4 regions of the Actinomadura sp. ATCC 39365 genome follow, and region 2 is predicted to be linked to each of the others. Evidence: riboswitches for the same ligand, from Rfam matches in the RefSeq annotation. Region 2 holds a riboswitch; each other region holds the start of a gene.
What was found. A riboswitch is a leader RNA that binds a small molecule or an ion and turns the genes downstream of it on or off. The one in region 2 is predicted to bind cyclic di-AMP.
Positions count from the first base shown of each region.

Region 1: linked by a shared signal. The riboswitch ahead of ACNF49_RS13215 (hypothetical protein) and the one ahead of ACNF49_RS16675 (coiled-coil domain-containing protein) in region 2 are both predicted to bind cyclic di-AMP.
Region 3: linked by a shared signal. The riboswitch ahead of ACNF49_RS45715 (CHAP domain-containing protein) and the one ahead of ACNF49_RS16675 (coiled-coil domain-containing protein) in region 2 are both predicted to bind cyclic di-AMP.
Region 4: linked by a shared signal. The riboswitch ahead of ACNF49_RS35805 (CHAP domain-containing protein) and the one ahead of ACNF49_RS16675 (coiled-coil domain-containing protein) in region 2 are both predicted to bind cyclic di-AMP.

Region 1 covers NZ_CP184335.1:2,627,836-2,632,037, forward strand. Annotated here, with positions in the region: gene ACNF49_RS13205 (MDR family MFS transporter) at 1-1,095, shown strand, start outside; gene ACNF49_RS13210 (DUF5302 domain-containing protein) at 1,143-1,343, shown strand; cyclic di-AMP (ydaO/yuaA leader) riboswitch at 1,509-1,643, shown strand; gene ACNF49_RS13215 (hypothetical protein) at 1,819-2,526, shown strand; gene ACNF49_RS13220 (alpha/beta fold hydrolase) at 2,581-3,456, shown strand; gene ACNF49_RS13225 (hypothetical protein) at 3,489-3,860, opposite strand; gene ACNF49_RS13230 (roadblock/LC7 domain-containing protein) at 3,887-4,202, opposite strand, start outside.
Region 2 covers NZ_CP184335.1:3,342,112-3,346,313, reverse strand. Annotated here, with positions in the region: gene ACNF49_RS16685 (DeoR/GlpR family DNA-binding transcription regulator) at 1-469, shown strand, start outside; gene galT (galactose-1-phosphate uridylyltransferase) at 466-1,536, shown strand; cyclic di-AMP (ydaO/yuaA leader) riboswitch at 1,605-1,743, shown strand; gene ACNF49_RS16675 (coiled-coil domain-containing protein) at 1,749-2,714, shown strand; gene sigJ (RNA polymerase sigma factor SigJ) at 2,729-3,637, opposite strand; gene ACNF49_RS16665 (amidohydrolase family protein) at 3,788-4,202, shown strand, end outside.
Region 3 covers NZ_CP184335.1:9,552,408-9,556,609, forward strand. Annotated here, with positions in the region: gene ACNF49_RS45705 (nuclear transport factor 2 family protein) at 1-81, opposite strand, end outside; gene ACNF49_RS45710 (TetR/AcrR family transcriptional regulator) at 179-727, shown strand; gene ACNF49_RS45715 (CHAP domain-containing protein) at 781-1,494, opposite strand; cyclic di-AMP (ydaO/yuaA leader) riboswitch at 1,508-1,646, opposite strand; gene ACNF49_RS45720 (luciferase domain-containing protein) at 1,908-2,255, opposite strand; gene ACNF49_RS45725 (glycosyl hydrolase family 18 protein) at 2,498-4,202, shown strand, end outside.
Region 4 covers NZ_CP184335.1:7,339,745-7,343,946, forward strand. Annotated here, with positions in the region: gene ACNF49_RS35790 (hypothetical protein) at 1-171, opposite strand, end outside; gene ACNF49_RS35795 (aldo/keto reductase) at 272-1,093, shown strand; gene ACNF49_RS35800 (Gfo/Idh/MocA family protein) at 1,113-2,066, shown strand; cyclic di-AMP (ydaO/yuaA leader) riboswitch at 2,184-2,321, shown strand; gene ACNF49_RS35805 (CHAP domain-containing protein) at 2,334-3,029, shown strand; gene ACNF49_RS35810 (class I SAM-dependent methyltransferase) at 3,083-3,901, opposite strand; gene ACNF49_RS35815 (YciI family protein) at 4,062-4,202, shown strand, end outside.

The sequences.
Region 1 (4,202 bases), 710 kb from region 2:
CTGGCCCTGGTGATGGAGATGTTCCCGCCCGGGCGCAACGGCGCCCGCGTGCAGGGCGCACTCGGCGGCGTGATGGCGTTGACGTACCTGGCCGGGCCCTTCCTGGGCGGGTTGTTCACCGACCACGCGAGCTGGCGGTGGGCCTTCTACGTGAACGTGCCGCTCGGGATCGTGCTGATCGCGATCGTGGTGCTGCGGCTGCCGTTCCGTCCGGGCACCGGCGGCGGGGGCCGGCCGGACTACGCGGGCATCGCGGTGTTCGGCGTGGCCATCAGCGCCCTGCTGCTCGGCCTGACCGAGAAGGGCCTGGACGGCAACTCCTGGACGTCCCCGCCCGTGGCCGGGCCGGTCCTGCTGGCGCTGGTCCTGCTGGTCGTGTTCGTGCTGGTCGAGCTGCGGGCGGCGAACCCGATCATGCCGATGCACCTGTTCCGGGACCGTACGTACACGCTGGTCAACGCGAGCTCGTTCTTCACCGCCTTCTGCATGTACGCCGGCGTGGTGTTCCTGCCGCGCTACTTCCAGCAGGCGCTGGGCGTCAGCGCCACCGAGTCCGGGCTGAGGATCTACCCGATGACGCTGGCCATGGTGGCGGGCAGCGCTCTCATGGGCACGCTGATGTCCAGGACACGCACGTACAAGCCGTGGCTGGTCGGGGCGCCGTTCCTGCTGGTGGCCGGCAGCCTGCTCTGCCTGAACCTCACCGTGCGCACCGACGGCCTGCTGCTGGCCGGATGGATGGCGCTGCTCGGGCTCGGCATGGGGCCGATGTTGTCGGGGCTGACCGTGGCCGTGCAGCAGGCCGTCGAGCCGCGGTACATCGGCACGGCCTCGGCCAACCTCACCTTCTTCCGGCAGATCGGCGGCTCGGTGGCGCTGGCGCTGGCCGGCACCGCGTACACGTCGGTCATCACCACGGACGCGCCCGTGCACGGGCTCGCGGCCGCGCACGCCTCGGCGGCGGCCGTGGTCATCCCGTCGCTGGGCGTGGCGGGCGCGACAATCGCCCTGGTCGCGCTGGTGATGATGCCCGGCAGGCGGCTGGAGCGGACGCCCGCCGCGGAAAGCAGAGTGGAGGCCGGTTTCGCGTCGTAAGCGACGTCGTGCGAAGCTGTGGATGTCCCCAGAACCAGGAGGTCCTCATGGCGGAAACACCGGAGCCGGAAGTCAGCGAGACTCCCGAGGACGAGATGAAGCGCAAGTTCCGCGAGGCGTTGGAACGCAAGCGCGGGCAGCAGGCCGACTCGGCCGCGGGTGGCAGGGGCGTGGACCCGTCGAAGATCCACGGGGCGCACGGTCCGGCAGCGAGTAAAAGATCCTTCAGGCGCAAGAGCGGCGGCTGAAAGGCCCGATTTCGCAGGGGGTACGGCATGCCGTGCCCCCTTTCTCTTTACCTCGATAGGTAGATCTTTACCCGGTTCATGACGATTCGTTTGTATTTGTCCGAATCTCTGGGTACCGTCTTAACCAATTACCAGCTGGTGGCGTAGTCCCTACCAGGAGAGGGACGACAGCTGGCGCCGAATCCCGACATGTCGGGAACCGGGGACCCATCTCATTGGGGTGAATCCGGCCATGTGCCGGTAGGGCATCTCCACGCCCGAACCCGTCAGCTAACCCGGTAGGCGAGATGGAGAGGACTTCACGCATGTACCACCTCGTCGTACCCCCGGACAGTGTAGTGACGACCGCCTGCTGAGCGGTCTCTTCCCTGACTTCCCCCACGCGCCGCGTAACCACCTTTTCGGCGCTCTGCCCGGTTACGCACCGTAGTCACGCGCGTTCCCCCTGTCCCCTCGCGAAGGACTTCACTGCTTCATGTCTCGATTTGGCCTGCGCTCTCTCGCTCTGCTGTCCGTGTCCGCCCTGGGCGCGCTGACGATCTCCGCCACCGGCGCCCACGCCGACACCGGCGACGACCAGAAGATCCTGCTCAAGGGTTCCACCAAGGCCTCCTACTTCTGGGACGACTCCTCCGGCCGCGCCGGCGACACCGGTCTCCCGGCCAGCGGCAAGCCCATGCAGAAGGGCCTGGCCGCCAGCCCGAGCTGGCCCCTCATGACCGAGGGTTACGTGACCTTCAACGGCAAGAAGATGCCGTTCTTCGTGGGCGACCGCGGCCCCGGCGAGCCCTCCAACCGTGGCGTCATGCTCGACCTCGACGCCAAGACCTTCGCCGAGCTGACCGGCGGCACGTTCAACCCCGACACGCTCGGCGTGGACGGCAACGGCGGCCGCGGCCACATCAAGATCGACTACGTCATCACCAAGTGGGGCGAGGGCAAGGGCAAGAAGAACTACCCCGTGGCCTTCTCCAGCGGCGCGTGGGGCAGGTACGACGCCAACCCGGCCGAGCCCCCCAAGGTGCTGGCCGAAAAGCCCGCCGAGGACGCGGCCGGTTCCGCCGGCGGCCAGGTCGGGAAGACCGTCGCGATGGGCGGCACCGTCATGGCCGGCGTGCTGGTGCTGGCCGGCGGCGGCGTGGTGCTCGGCGGCGAGCGCCTGCGCAAGCTGCTCAACGACTGATCTCCGAACAAACCGCTCTTTACGCCTCGCGACCAGAATGACATTCTGGTCGCTGTGATCCAGCGCGCAGCCGCCAACGGCATCGAGATCGCCTACGAGAGCTTCGGCTCACCCGCGGGCCGGCCCCTGCTGCTCATCATGGGACTCGGCGCCCAGCTCATCCACTGGGACGACGAGTTCTGTGAACTCCTGGCCGAGCAGGGCCACCACGTCGTCAGGTTCGACAACCGCGACGCGGGCCTGTCCACCCATCTCCACGACGAGGGCGTCCCCGCATGGGGTGCGCCCTCGCCGTACGTGCTGGACGACCTGGCCGACGACAGCGCCGGGCTCATGGACGTCCTGGGCCTGCCCGCCGCGCACGTCGTCGGCGCCTCGATGGGCGGGATGATCGCCCAGGCGCTGGCCATCCGGCACCCCGCCCGCGTGCTGAGCCTGACCTCGATCATGTCCACGCCCGGTCCGCAGGCGGCCCCGCCGACCGAGGCGGCCGCCGCGGTGCTCTTCGCCAAGCCCGCGACCGACCGCGAGACGGTCGTCGCCGGCGCGCTGACGACCTGGGCCGTGCTCGGGTCCCCCGGCTGGGAGCTGGACCGCGAACGCGTCACCAGGCTGGCCGGGCTGGCCTTCGACCGCTGCCACGACCCGGCCGGCACGGCCCGCCAGCTCGCCGCCATCATGGCCTCCGGCGACCGCACGTCCGCGCTGGGCGGGCTGAAGGTGCCCGCGCTGGTCATCCACGGCGAGGACGACCAGCTCGTGCCGCTCGCCGGCGGACGGGCGACGGCCGCCGCCATCCCGGACGCCCGCCTGGTCACCTACCCCGGCATGGGCCACGACCTGCCCCGCCCCCTCTGGCCCGCGATCGTCGCCGAGATCGCCGCCCACACCGGCTCCGCGGCGCCCGCACGGCCGGAGCCCGCCGCGTAGCCGCCCGCGGAGCCCCGCGGAGCCGTGGCCGGTCAGAGCTCCAGCTTCTCCTCGATGACCTTGAGCATGTGCCGGGCCAGGGCCAGGTTGGCCCGGTTGCGGTCGAGGGCGAGGTAGAGGAACAGGCCCTTGCCGCTGCGGCCGGTCAGCGGGCGGATGATGTGGTACTGGGCGGTCAGCGTGATCAGGATGTCCTCGATGCCGTCCTTGAGGCCCAGCGAGTCCATCGTGCGCAGCTTGGCCTTGATGACCTCGGTGTTGCCCGCCGCCGCGACCTGCAGGTCCAGCTCCTTCGAGCCGCCGAGCGTGCCGAGCGCCATGCCGCTGCCGTGGTCGACGATCGCCGCCCCGATCGTGCCGTCGATGCTCATCATCTCCTTGAGGGAGACGTCCATGCCTGCCATGCTTTCCTCCGCTTCGGTGGGGATGGTCAGTGTTTGCGTGCCACGGCGGCCACGGAGGCCGCCGTCTTCCTGCCCTCCAGCCGGAGGAGCCCGACGTTGGCGCCGGGTCCCGCCAGGACCGTGAGGACGATCGTGGGGCCCGCGGCGTAGAAGGCCGCGAACCCTGCGGTGCCGGACACGAGGGTCTCCTCGAACGTCCCGCGGCCCGCCATGGTCAGCATCCGGCCGCTCATCGCGAGCAGCGCCGCCGACAGTGCCGCCACCTGCTCGCCGGTGTCTCCTTGCAGGTCGCAGGCGATCCGCAGGCCGTCGACGGTGCAGGCGACGCTGCCGGTGACGTCC
Region 2 (4,202 bases):
CACGTGGGCGCTGGCCCACCACCTGGTCACGGTGCCCGAGCTGACCGTGATCACCAACTCGATCCCCGTCGCCGAGGTCTTCCACCGCAACCCGCGCGCCGACCGCACGGTCGTGCTGACCGGCGGCGTGCGCACGCCCTCCGACGCGCTCGTCGGCCCCGTGGCGGTGGCGGCGATCCGCCGCCTGCACGTGGACACGCTCTTCCTCGGGGTGCACGGCATGAGCCTGCGCGCCGGGTTCACCACGCCCAACCTGCTGGAGTCCGAGACCGACAGGGAGCTGGTGGCCGCGGCGCACCGGCTGGTGGTCCCCGCCGACCACACCAAATGGAACACGGTCGGCATCAGCACGATCGCCGAGCTGACCGAGGCCGACGTGGTCATCAGCGACGCGGGGCTGCCCGAGGAAGCACGCACCGAGCTGGCCGAACGGGCCGGAGAACTGATCATCGCGGAGGGCACGCCTTGAAGCGCACCATCACCCACCTGGCAGACGGCCGAGAGCTGATCTACTTCGACCGGCGCGACGACGCCGACCGGAGCGCGATCGACCGGCGGCCGCTCGACCCGCGGCCGGTGGCCTCCGAGCTGCGCTACGACCCGCTGACCGAGGAGTGGATCGCGATCGCCGGCCACCGGCAGACGCGGACGTTCCTGCCGCCGGCCGACGAGTGCCCGTTGTGCCCGTCGTCCGACACTCGGGCGTCGGAGATCCCGGCCCACGACTATGACGTGGTGGTGTTCGAGAACCGCTTCCCCTCTTTCTCCGGAAATTTTGGGACTTATGGGGATGTCGGCGGCCTGAGTGAGGTGCGGCCGGGTGTCGGGCGGTGTGAGGTGGTCTGTTTCACCTCCGACCACTCCTCCTCCTTCTCCAGGCTCTCCAACGCCCAGGTCAGGCTGGTCATGGAGGCGTGGGCCGACCGGACGGCCGAGCTGTCCGGCATCGAGGGCGTCGAGCAGGTGTTCTGCTTCGAGAACAGGGGTGAGGAGATCGGCATCACGCTCCCCCACCCGCACGGGCAGATCTACGCCTACCCCTACGTGACCCCGCGCACCAAGCTCCAGCTCGGGGCCGCCTCGCGGCACACGGGCGGCAACCTGTTCGCCGACGTGCTGGCCGCCGAGCGGGCCGCCGGCACCCGGGTGGTGGCCGCCAACGAGCTCTGGACGGCGTTCGTGCCGGCCGCCGCGCGCTGGCCGTTCGAGGTGCACGTGTATCCGCACCGGCAGGTGCCCGACCTGGCGGCGCTGTCGGAGGAGGAGCGGGCCGCGTTCGCATCGCTGTACACCTCGGTGCTGCGGGCGCTCGACGCGCTGTTCGGGGTGGCGATGCCGTACATCTCGGCCTGGCACCAGGCGCCGGTGCGGTACGGCCGCGAGCTGGCCTACCTGCACCTGGAGCTGTTCAGCATCAGGCGGGCGCCAGGGAAGCTGAAGTACCTGGCGGGCTCGGAGTCGGCCATGGGCGCCTTCGTCAACGACGTGCTGCCGGAGGAGGCGGCACGCATGTTGCGATCACGGATTGATCACTAATTGGTTTCTCATTAAAGTCGCATGACTCGTGATCTACCACTAATATCCCGTTAGACATCGGCCATAACGGCCGTTGTACGCCTAATCCCGGGCGTGTTGCCCGGGAGCCGGGGACCCATCGCATCCGGGGTGAATCCGCGCAAGTGGTAGGGACTGCTCCCGTGCCCGAACCCGTCAGCTAACCCGGCCGGCAGAGGGAGAGGAACAACCACGTGGCGGCTTCGTCCCCCGCGAGTCTTGCCGTCGGTCTCATCACCGCCACCGCCCTGCTCGTCCATCCGGCCGCCGCGTCAGCCGCCGTCTCGGCCGCGCCCAAGCCGTCGGAGGCGCAGCTGCGGGCCCAGCTCAAGCAGCTCAACCGCAAGGTCGACAAGCTGATCGAGACGTACAACCTCAAGCGCGTCGAGCTGGCCAAGGCCCAGCAGGCCGCCACCGCGGCCCAGCAGCGGCTCACCGCCGCCGAGCAGGCGGTGGCCACGGCCGAGCAGCGGGTCGCCGAGATCGCCCGGCTGCGCTACCAGAACGGCGACACCTCCCTGCCGGCGTTCATGATGACCCCGGACGGCGGCGGCGCGGCCGTGCTCGAACAGCTCACCGCCGAGCAGCAGGCGGTCGTCGACAGCGTGGCCAAGGCCCGCGACGACCAGAAGAAGGCCGCCACGGCCGCCGCCGCGCTCGCGACGGAGCTCAAGGCGGGCACGGCGGAGGTGGCCGAGCAGCGCGACGACGCCCAGGACGTCATCGACGACATCAAGAAGAAACTCCAGGACCTTGTCCCGTTCGGGCCGGGCAAGAAGTCCGACGGGAGCTGGGCGCCCGAGCTGCCGTCCGGCTCGGACAACATCACGCCGCGCACCCAGCTGATGCGGGCGCAGGTGCGGAAGAACTTCTCGCTGCCGTACGAGGTGGGCTGCTTCCGGTCCGGCTCCAGCGGCGAGCACCCGCTCGGCCGGGCCTGCGACTTCATGATGAGCACGGGCGGCACCATGCCGAGCGCCGTCAACAACGCCCTCGGCGACCGCCTGGCCGACTGGGCGCTGAAGAACAAGGCCAAGCTGGGCGTCAAGTACGTGATCTGGAAGCAGCGCATCAACCAGGGCTCGGGCTGGCGCTCGATGTCCGACCGCGGCAGCATCACCGAGAACCACTACGACCACGTGCACATCTCGATGAACTAGCCGCGTCCGGCGGCTCAGCGGACGCCGGTGAGCTTGTCGGGGTTGGTGACCGAGTAGACGGCGGCGATCCGGTCGCCCTCGGGCGTGAGGTCGACGACGACCACGGCCAGCGGGCCGTCACCGGAGAAGACGAGCGCGCACGGGTCGCCGGCCACCCACCGGTAGCGGAGGTCCACCGCGCCCGGGGTCAGCGTCGCGGCGACGGACATGAACAGCGCGGCCACCCGGTCCCGGCCGTGGACCGGGTGCAGGCTGGTGGCGGGTCCCTTGCCGCCGCCGTCGGTCCACAAGGTCACGTCCGGCGCCAGCACCTCCAGCAGCGCGCGCAGGTCACCGCCGAGGGCGGCCGCGGCGAACCGTTCGGTCACCTCGGCGTGGACGTCGGGTTCGGTCCGGTGACGAGGACGGCGAGCATGGACGTGGCGGCGCGCACGGGCCGCGAGCTGCCGGACCGCCGCCGGCGTACGCCCGAGGATGTCGGCCGTCTCCGGATGGCTGAAGCCGAACACCTCGTGCAGCACGAAGACCGCTCGTTCCAGCGGTGACAGGGTCTCCAGCACGACCAGCACCGCCATCGACAACGACTCCCCGCTCCCGGCGGCGCCTCCGGCGTTGTCCGAGGCCGTGACCAGCGGTTCCGGCAGCCAGGCGCCGACGTAGGTCTCCTGGCGGCGGCTCAGGTCCACCCGCCGGGCCAGCGCCTGGTTCACCGCGATCCGCACCAGATAGGCCCGGACGTTCTCCACGGTTCCGGCGTCCGGCCTGCGGTGCCTGGCCGACCAGGCCAGCCACACCTCCTGCAGCACGTCCTCGGTGTCGGCGACGCTGCCGAGCATGTTGTAGACCACGGAGAACAGCAGTTCGCGGTAGCCGAGGAACTGCTCGGTGGCGGCGTCGGCCGGGTGCCGCGGGGTCGGTGTCATGGCGTGCCTCCTCATCTGTCGCAACCGAAGAGTCCCGTCGCGCGGCGATTGTGACATGACCGCATCAAGCGTGATCTATGCCACTCATGTCACAGTTCCCGGACGGTTGCCCCTCTGTGGTGGCGTCACGACTCACAAGGGAGAGCTTCGATGCGTACATTGATCCGCGACGTCAGGGTGTTCGACGGCGAGCACACCATCGCGACCGCCGACGTGCTGATCGAGGACGGTCTCATCGCCGCTGTCGGCACCGGCGCGGACCACCCGGCCGATGCCGAGGTGGACGGCACGGGCCGGACGCTGCTGCCCGGCCTGATCGACGCGCACACCCACGTGTTCGACGGCAGCCTGGCCCAGGCCCTGCGGTACGGGGTCACCACCGAGCTCGACATGTTCTGCCTCCCGCAGCTCCTCGCCGGGCAGCGGCGCCTGGCCGCCGAGAACGACGACGTGGCCGACCTGCGCAGTGCCGGCACGCTGGCCACCGCGCCGGGCGGGCACCCGACCCAGCTGCTGGCGGCCCTGGCGGGCACCGTCCTGGACGGGCTCGACGTCACGGCGATCG
Region 3 (4,202 bases), 6.2 Mb from region 2:
GGTGTTCCAGGCGTCCTCGGCGGCCTGGACCTTGATCCGGGCGGTCTCCTCGGTGAACGGCGGAACGGGCGGGCGTGTCATGAGATGTCCTCTCCGATCGAGAGAACGGTCGTTCTCCCGGGTTGTGCGATAGCGTAGAGAACGATCGTTCTCCGCGGCAAGCACCTGGAGGGGTGTCATGGATCACGAGCAGCGGTTGCTGGACGCCGCGGGCGACCTCTTCTACCGCCGCGGGGTGCAGGCGGTCGGCATGGACGAGATCCGGGCCGCCTCCGGCGTCTCGCTGAAACGCCTCTACCAGTGCTTCCCGTCGAAGGAGGCGCTGGTCGTGGCCTACCTGCGGCGACGCGACGAACGCTGGATGACCTCACTCACCGCGTACGTGGCCGACGCCGGCGACCGCATCCCGGCGGTCTTCACGTGGCTGGAACGCTGGTTCACCGAGGACGACTTCCGCGGCTGCGGGTTCGCCAACGCCTTCGCCGAGCTGGGCGCCGGTTCGGCGGACGTCCGTACCGCGGTGCGCGAGCACAAGGAGCGCCTGCGCGCCTACCTGCGCTCGCTCGCCGAGGAGGCCGGAGCCGGCGACCCCGCCCTGCTCGCCGAGCAGTTGCTCACCCTGATCGACGGCGCCACGGTGACCGCGATGATCTCGCAGCAGCCGGGCGCGGCCCGCTCGGCCGGGCAGGCCGCGGCGACCCTGGTCCACCGGCACCGGCGGCCCTGAACGCGAAAAGAGCGCACCCCCCGCGGGGAGTGCGCTCTTTTCGCGTCGCAGGATCAGGCGGCGTACGACGGGTAGCCGTAGCCGACGACCTGGGAGGTCGGGCGGACGCGCTGCTCGACCTTGCCGTTGCCGGTGTTGCCCTCGATCGTGGAGATCGTGCCGTCACCGTTGTCCTTGACGACGAAGCCGACGTGCTGGATGTCGTTCAGGCTCTTGCTGCCGCTCCAGGAGAAGAAGACGACGGCGCCCGGCTTGGCCTCGGTGCCCCAGCGGTCGTTGGCGGCGAACCACTTGGCGTGGCTCACGGTGTAGGCGTCCCAGCCGACCTGCGGGCGGGCGCCGGTCTGCTCGCCGACCCAGGAGACGAACATCGAGCACCAGGGGGCGTTCAGGTACATGGCGCGGTTGCCGCCGTCACGCGCGGCGGTCTCGGCGGCGCGCTGGGAGTCGGCGTACCACTTCTGGAACTTGGTACCGCCGCCGTTGGCGTCCTCGGAGGTGCCGACCTGGGCGCGGGCCGTCGCCAGCACCTGGGCGGCGGTGACGTTGACCTTGCCCTTGGCGCTCTCGTCGGCGGCGCGGTTCTGCGCGACGTGCGGCTGGGCGGCCACGCCGGCGACCTTGGCGGTCTGGGTGGCGGTGTGGGCGGTGGTGGTGTCGGCGTTCACTGCCGCGTGCGTGCCGAGCACGCCGGCGACGGCGGTCGCGCCGAGGGCGATCTTGGCGAGGTCGAGCTTGTAGGCACGGTGAAGACGGTGCTTGGCCATGAGGGTGTTACTCCTTGCGCTTCCGTGCCGCTTGCCGGGTTAGCTGACGGGTTCGGGCGGGAAGCTGCCCTACGGCACCACGGTGCCGATTCACCCCATTGGACACATGGGTCCCCGGTTCCGCGCACAGGCGGATTCAGCGGTCTCTTGGTCAGGCGAAAGGGCTGACGCATCGTCTTCCCGGGCCCGGGAAAGGGCCTGAAGGTATATGTGCGACGCCCGGATGCGGAGATGTCCGCATCGACTCTGTACAACACGGGTCGAGCTTGGGTAATTCCCAGGCAATGCCATCCCTACCTGGGACGACTCCCCGTTCGGCTGTGTACAAGCAAGCTACCCGGCGAGTAATTCCCAGGCAAATGGCGGCATTGAATTCGACGGTGCGTGGGAGAAACGCTACGCACCGAATCGGTTCACGCCACGTGCGCCTTTATCGCCACGCTCGTGAGGGCCAGCAACAATTCCAGATCGGGCTCCGCGTCGACCTGCACGGCGACCCAGGCGCGGTCGCGGCAGGCATGGACCTGGTCGCACGCCCGCAGGTACGGCTCCAGGCGGCCGATGGCGGGGGCGGTGAGCCGTACGTGGATCTCGTCCCGGCCGGCCAGGCGCAGGATCTCGGTTCCGTGTACGGCGAAGGTGACCTGCTGACCGGTGCCGCTGACGTTCAGCGACGGCCAGGACCGTAACTCCGCGACCGCGCGGACCACGTAGGGCCCGCGTCGCGTGGGCGTCCGCCGCCAGGCGGAGATTCCTGCCACGCTCCAATGCTGAGCCACGGCTCACCCCGCCGTCAGCCCCCGTTCCTGAACCGTTATCCCGTCGTGAACGGGCGCGTCCAGGGTCTGACCGGCACGATTACGGACACCTGACCGATGAGTATTGACGCTCCCCCAGGCAGAGGCTACCGTCGATTCACAACTTAAAGGAAACTTTCCTAATAGTTTCCCCAGAAGTCTCCCATCCCACTCCCCACACACCCCCCAACGGATGTCGGAGCGACATGAAACACACCATTCTGAGCAAGGTCCTGGCGGGAATGGCGGCATTGGCCCTGCCCCTCACCGCGGCCGTGGCCGCCCCAGCGCTCGCCTCCGCCAGCACGGTGGCGTACGCGGCGGCCTGGGCCCCGTGGACCGCCTACACGGCGGGCACGGTCGTCACCTACAACGGCGTCGACTACGTCTGCCTCCAGGCGCACACCTCCCAGCCCGGCTGGGAGCCGCCGAACGTGGCGGCGCTGTGGAAGGTCTCCGGTGGCGGCGGCAGCGACACGACCGCGCCGTCGGTGCCGGGCAACCTGCGCTCGACCGGCGTCACGGACACGAGCGTGGCCCTGGCCTGGAACGCCTCCACCGACAACGTGGCCGTGACCGGCTACGAGGTCTACCGCGGCGGCACTTTGGTCACCACCGTCACGGGCACCACGTACAACGACACCGGCCTCACCGCGAACACGGCCTACAGCTACACCGTGCGCGCGCGTGACGCGGCGGGCAACCGCTCGGCCAACAGCAACCAGATCTCCGCGACGACCACCGGCGGCGGTGGCGGCGACGACAAGACCCCGCCGTCGGTCCCCGGCAACCTGCGCTCGACCGGCGTCAGCAACAGCAGCGTCTCGCTGGCCTGGAACGCCTCCACCGACAACGTGGCGGTCACCGGCTACGAGATCTACCGCGGCGGCACCCTGGTCACCACCGTCACGGGCACCTCGCACACCGACACCGGCCTCAGCGCCAACACGTCGTACAACTACACCGTGCGCGCGCGTGACGCGGCGGGCAACCGCTCGGCCGACAGCAACCAGATCACCGCGACCACCACGGGCGGCGGCGGTGGCGGCGGCAACAAGGTGCTGGGCTACTTCGTCCAGTGGGGCATCTACCAGCGCGGCTACCACGTCAAGAACATCGACACCAGCGGCTCGGCGGCCAAGCTGACCCACATCAACTACGCGTTCGGCAACGTGCAGAACGGGCAGTGCACGATCGGCGACAGCTACGCCGACTACGACCGCTTCTACCAGGCGGGCGAGAGCGTCGACGGCGTCGCCGACACCTGGGACAACGGCGCGCTGCGCGGCAACTTCAACCAGCTGCGCAAGTTGAAGAAGAAGTACCCCAACCTGAAGGTGCTCTTCTCCTTCGGCGGCTGGACCTGGTCCGGCGGCTTCGGCCAGGCGGCGCAGAACCCGACGGCCTTCGCCGACTCCTGCTACAAGCTGGTGGAGGACCCCCGCTGGGCCGACGTCTTCGACGGCATCGACATCGACTGGGAGTACCCGAACGCCTGCGGCCTGACCTGTGACACCAGCGGCGCGGCGGCGTTCAAGAACGTGATGTCGGCGCTGCGCTCGCGCTTCGGCGCGAACAACCTCGTCACCGCGGCCATCACCGCCGACGGCAACGACGGCGGCAAGATCGACGCGGCCGACTACGGCGGCGCCGCCCAGTACGTCGACTGGTACAACGTCATGACGTACGACTTCTTCGGCGGCTGGGACGCGCAGGGCCCGACCGCCCCGCACTCGCCGCTCACCACCTGGGACAAGATCCCGGTCCCCGGCTTCTACACCGACAACGCCATCCAGAAGCTCAAGAGCAAGGGCGTCCCGGCCGCCAAGCTGCTGCTCGGCATCGGCTTCTACGGCCGCGGCTGGACCGGCGTGACCCAGGCCGCGCCCGGCGGCACGGCGACGGGCCCGG
Region 4 (4,202 bases), 4.0 Mb from region 2:
CAGGCCGGCGGGCAGGTCGAGGCGGCGCAGCTCCTTGCGGGTGGCGCGCAGCGGACGCAGGCCGGCGCGCGGCACGACCACGGTGTCCGGGCCGAGCAGCCCGGCGTGGTGGGCCTCGACGGCGCACAGCATCTGGAGCGGAGACTCCACCCAGGCCGACGCCTGTCTCACCACTCTGTTTCCCCCAGCCGGTGGATGGCCTTGCACGACCCGCCTCAAGGTAGCCCGGCCTGCTTAAGCCGCAAGAAACGACATGTGAACAATGGAGGGTATGAACTCGCTGATGCTCAACACCGACGGTGTGCAGATACCACAACTCGGCTTCGGCGTCTGGCAGGTCTCTGCCGACGACGCCGAGCACGCGGTGGGGACCGCGCTGCGCGCCGGATACCGGCATGTCGACACCGCCGCCGCCTACGAGAACGAGGAGGGCGTCGGCCGCGCCGTGCGCGCCGCCGGGCTGCCGCGGGAGAAGGTGTTCGTCACCACCAAGCTGTGGAACGCCGACCACGGGCGCGCCGAGCAGGCCTTCGACGAGAGCCTGGCCCGCCTGGGCCTCGACTACGTAGATCTTTTCCTGATCCACTGGCCGGCCCCGGAGCAGGACAGGTACGTGCAGGCCTGGCGGGCGCTGGAGAAGATCTACCGGGACGGCCGGGCCAAGGCCATCGGGGTCTCCAACTTCACCGTCGCCACCCTGACCCGGCTGATGGACGAGACCGACATCACGCCATCGATCAACCAGATCGAGCTCCACCCGTACTTCCAGCAGCGCGAGATGCGGGCCTTCCACGAGGCCAACGGCATCCTGACCGAGGCGTGGAGCCCGCTCGGGCAGGGCAAGGGGCTGCTGGCCGACCCGGCGCTGCGCGTGCTGTCGGAGAAGTACGGCAAGACGCCCGCGCAGATCGTGCTCCGCTGGCACCTGCAGCTCGGCAACGTGGTGATCCCCAAGTCGGTCACGCCGTCGCGGATCGAGGAGAACATCGACGTGTTCGACTTCATCCTCGACACCGAGGACATGGCGGCCATCGGGGCGATGAACGCGGGGCGGCGAATCGGGCCCGACCCCGACTCGTTCAACCTGACCTGAGCGCTCTACGATCTCGGTCGTGCGAGATTTCACCTGGGGAATAGCGGCGACCGGCGGCATCGCGCGTACCGTGGGGGCGGCCATCGTGGCCGAGCCCGGCATGCGGGTGGCCGCCGTCGGCTCGCGGAGTCCGCTCAGGGCGCGGGCGCTGGCCGACGAGCTGGGCGCGGAGTCGGCCTACGGCTCCTACGAGGCGCTGTGCGCCGATCCGGCCCTCGACGCGATCTACGTCGCCACGCCGCACGCCCAGCACCTGGAGGTGGCCGAGGCCGCCATCGCGGCGGGCAAGTCGGTGCTGTGCGAGAAGCCGCTGGCGGCCGACGTGGCCGACGCCGAGCGCATGGTGGCGCTGGCCCGCGCGGCCGGGGTCTTCCTCATGGAGGCCATGTGGATGCGCTTCAACCCGCTCATCCAGCAGGTGGCGGCCGATCCGCGCTTCGGTGAGATCCGGTCGGTGCGGGCCTCGTTCGGCTTCGCGCTGCCCTACGACCCCGCCCACCGGTTGTGGGCGCCGGAGCTGGGCGGCGGGGCCCTGCTCGACCTGGGGATCTACCCGTTCGGGCTGGCCCAGCTGCTGCTCGGCATGCCCGCGGAGCTGCGCATGGCCGGCTCGCTGGCGCCCAGCGGCGTCGACGCCGAGGCCGGCGGGCTGCTGCTGTACCCGGACGGGCGGCGGGCCCTGGTGGACGTGTCGCTGCTGGCGCATCACGCCAACGACGCGAGCGTGGTGGGCACGTCGATGCGGGCCGACATCCTGGCGCCGTTCTGGGCGCCGCGGCGGGTGCTGCTGTCCGGGCCGTCGATGGAGACGGAGGAGCTGGTGCTCGACCCGGCCGACAACGGTTACGCGGGTGAGCTGCGCGAGGTGCGCGCGGCCACGATCGAGGGCCGGACGGAGAGCGCGGTCATGCCGCTTGACGAATCCCTTGCCATGATGGGGCTTCTGGCCGAGGCGAGGGCCCAACTCTCCTAGCTGGACCTTTAGGCACTTGCCTTGCTCTTGCCCGATGTATTACCTTGTGGGGCATCTCGCGGCAGACGTCCGGTTTGTCCGGCTTTGTCCAACCATCGCAAGACATTTCACAGGATCGTCCTGTGACCGCTGAATCCGCCTCCGGGCGGAACCGGGGACCCACGTCCTTTGGGGTGAATCGGCACTTCGGTGCCGTAGGGCAGCTTCCACGTCCGAACCCGTCAGCTAACCCGGTAAGCGGCATGGAAGCAAGGAGTAATGCCCTCGATGGCCAAGCACCGTCCCATCCGTGCCCCGAAGATCAACTACGCCCACGCCGCGCTCGGCGCGGCCATCCTCGCCTCCGCCATCGGCGGCCACGCCCCCGCCGCCGCCGCCGACAGCACCGGCCCCGCCGCCGCGACCGGCCACTCGGCCGTCGCGCCGCAGGCCGCCGCCCAGACCCGCAAGGCGGAGGAGACCCAGGTCAACGTCACCGCCGAGCAGGTCCTGGCCATGGCCAAGTCCCAGGTCGGCACCTCCGAGAACGCCTACGGCGGCGGCACCAAGTTCCAGAAGTGGTACGCCGACTCCAAGCGCGCCGCCGAGACCATCGCCCGCGACGGCGGCACCCGCGCGATGTACCTGAACGCGCCCTGGTGCTCGATCTTCGTCTCCTGGGTCGGCGAGCAGACCGGCGCCCGCCCGCAGGTCGGCTGGGACGCCTGGACCGTGGCCCACGCCAAGTGGTTCGCCGCCAACGACCGCTGGGGCGCCGAGGCCAAGCCCGGCGCGGTGGTCTTCTTCTCCTGGGGCGGCAGCAAGAGCCTGGACTCCATCCAGCACGTCGGCTTCGTCGTCAAGGACAACCACGACGGCACGATCTCCACGATCGAGGGCAACACCGGCAACGGCAAGGTCGAGGAGCGCGTCCGTCCGAAGTCGCAGGTCGTCGGCTACGGATACCCCCAGTACGCGAGCTGACCTCCCCCGCTCCGAGCGCGCGTCCCGCACGAGGGACGCGCGCTCGCCGCGTCTCAGGGCCGGACCGCCACCAGCGAGTAGAGGATCGGCAGGTGCGAGTCCCCGAACGGGAACCGGTACCGGCCGTCCGCGCCCTCGGACAGCAGGCCGCGCGGGTCGATGTCCGTCTCGACGTGCTCGCCCAGCTCGGCCACCGTGAGCCCGGCCCGCGCCGCCGCCGTGACGATCTCGCCCACCGAGTACGGGTACTCGACCGCCTCGTGGGCCTCGGTCACCACTCCGGCGTCGGCGTACGTGCCGGTCACCGTCTCCCGGTGGGCCTGGCCGCCGCCGTAGGGCCAGTCGGCCACCAGCGGGTCGAGCGAGGCCACCGTCTGGTAGGCCGGATGCAGGTCGACCAGCACCAGCCGCCCGCCGGGCCGCAGCGCCATGGCCGCGCCGCGCATCCAGGCGCCCAGGTCGCCGATCCAGCACAACACGCCGTACGTGGCCACCGCCACGTCGAAGCCGCCGGCCAGCGACTCCGGCAGCCGCTGCGTGTCGGCCTCCACGAACGTGGCCGCCAGCCCGGCCCTGGCCGCCAGGTCTCGGGCGCGCGCGACCGCCACCGGGGAGAAGTCAACGCCGGTCACCCGCGCTCCGAGGCGTGCCCAGCTCAGCGTGTCCAGGCCGAAGTGGCACTGCAGGTGGAGCAGGTCCCGGCCGGCGACGTCGCCGGCCAGGCGGCGTTCGAGCGCGTAGAGGGTCTGCCGGCCGGCGAGGAAGGCGTCGACGTCGTAGAACCGGTCGGCCGAGGTGGAGCCGTGGACGCGGGCGCGCTCGTCCCAGAGGGCCCGGTTGGGGACGGGGGCGTCTTGTGCGGGTCGGGGCATGGGGCGAGGATGGCACATCGGCCAGGCGGCCGCACGACCGGTACGGTGCCCTGGGAACGGACGGGCCCGCGTGTCGATCCGGCCGGCGCCCGTTCGACGCTTCGGCGAGGCCGGCTCCGCCCGGGGGCCGCGGACGGAAGGGACGTGCAGGATGAAATTCATGATCGTCGGCAGGGGCAACGCGGAGACCGAGGCCGGGGCGCTGCCCAGCCAGGAGCTCGTCGACAACATGCACGCCTACAACGAGGCGCTGGCCAAGGCGGGGGTGCTGCTGGCCGCCGAGGGGCTCTACCCGAGCTCG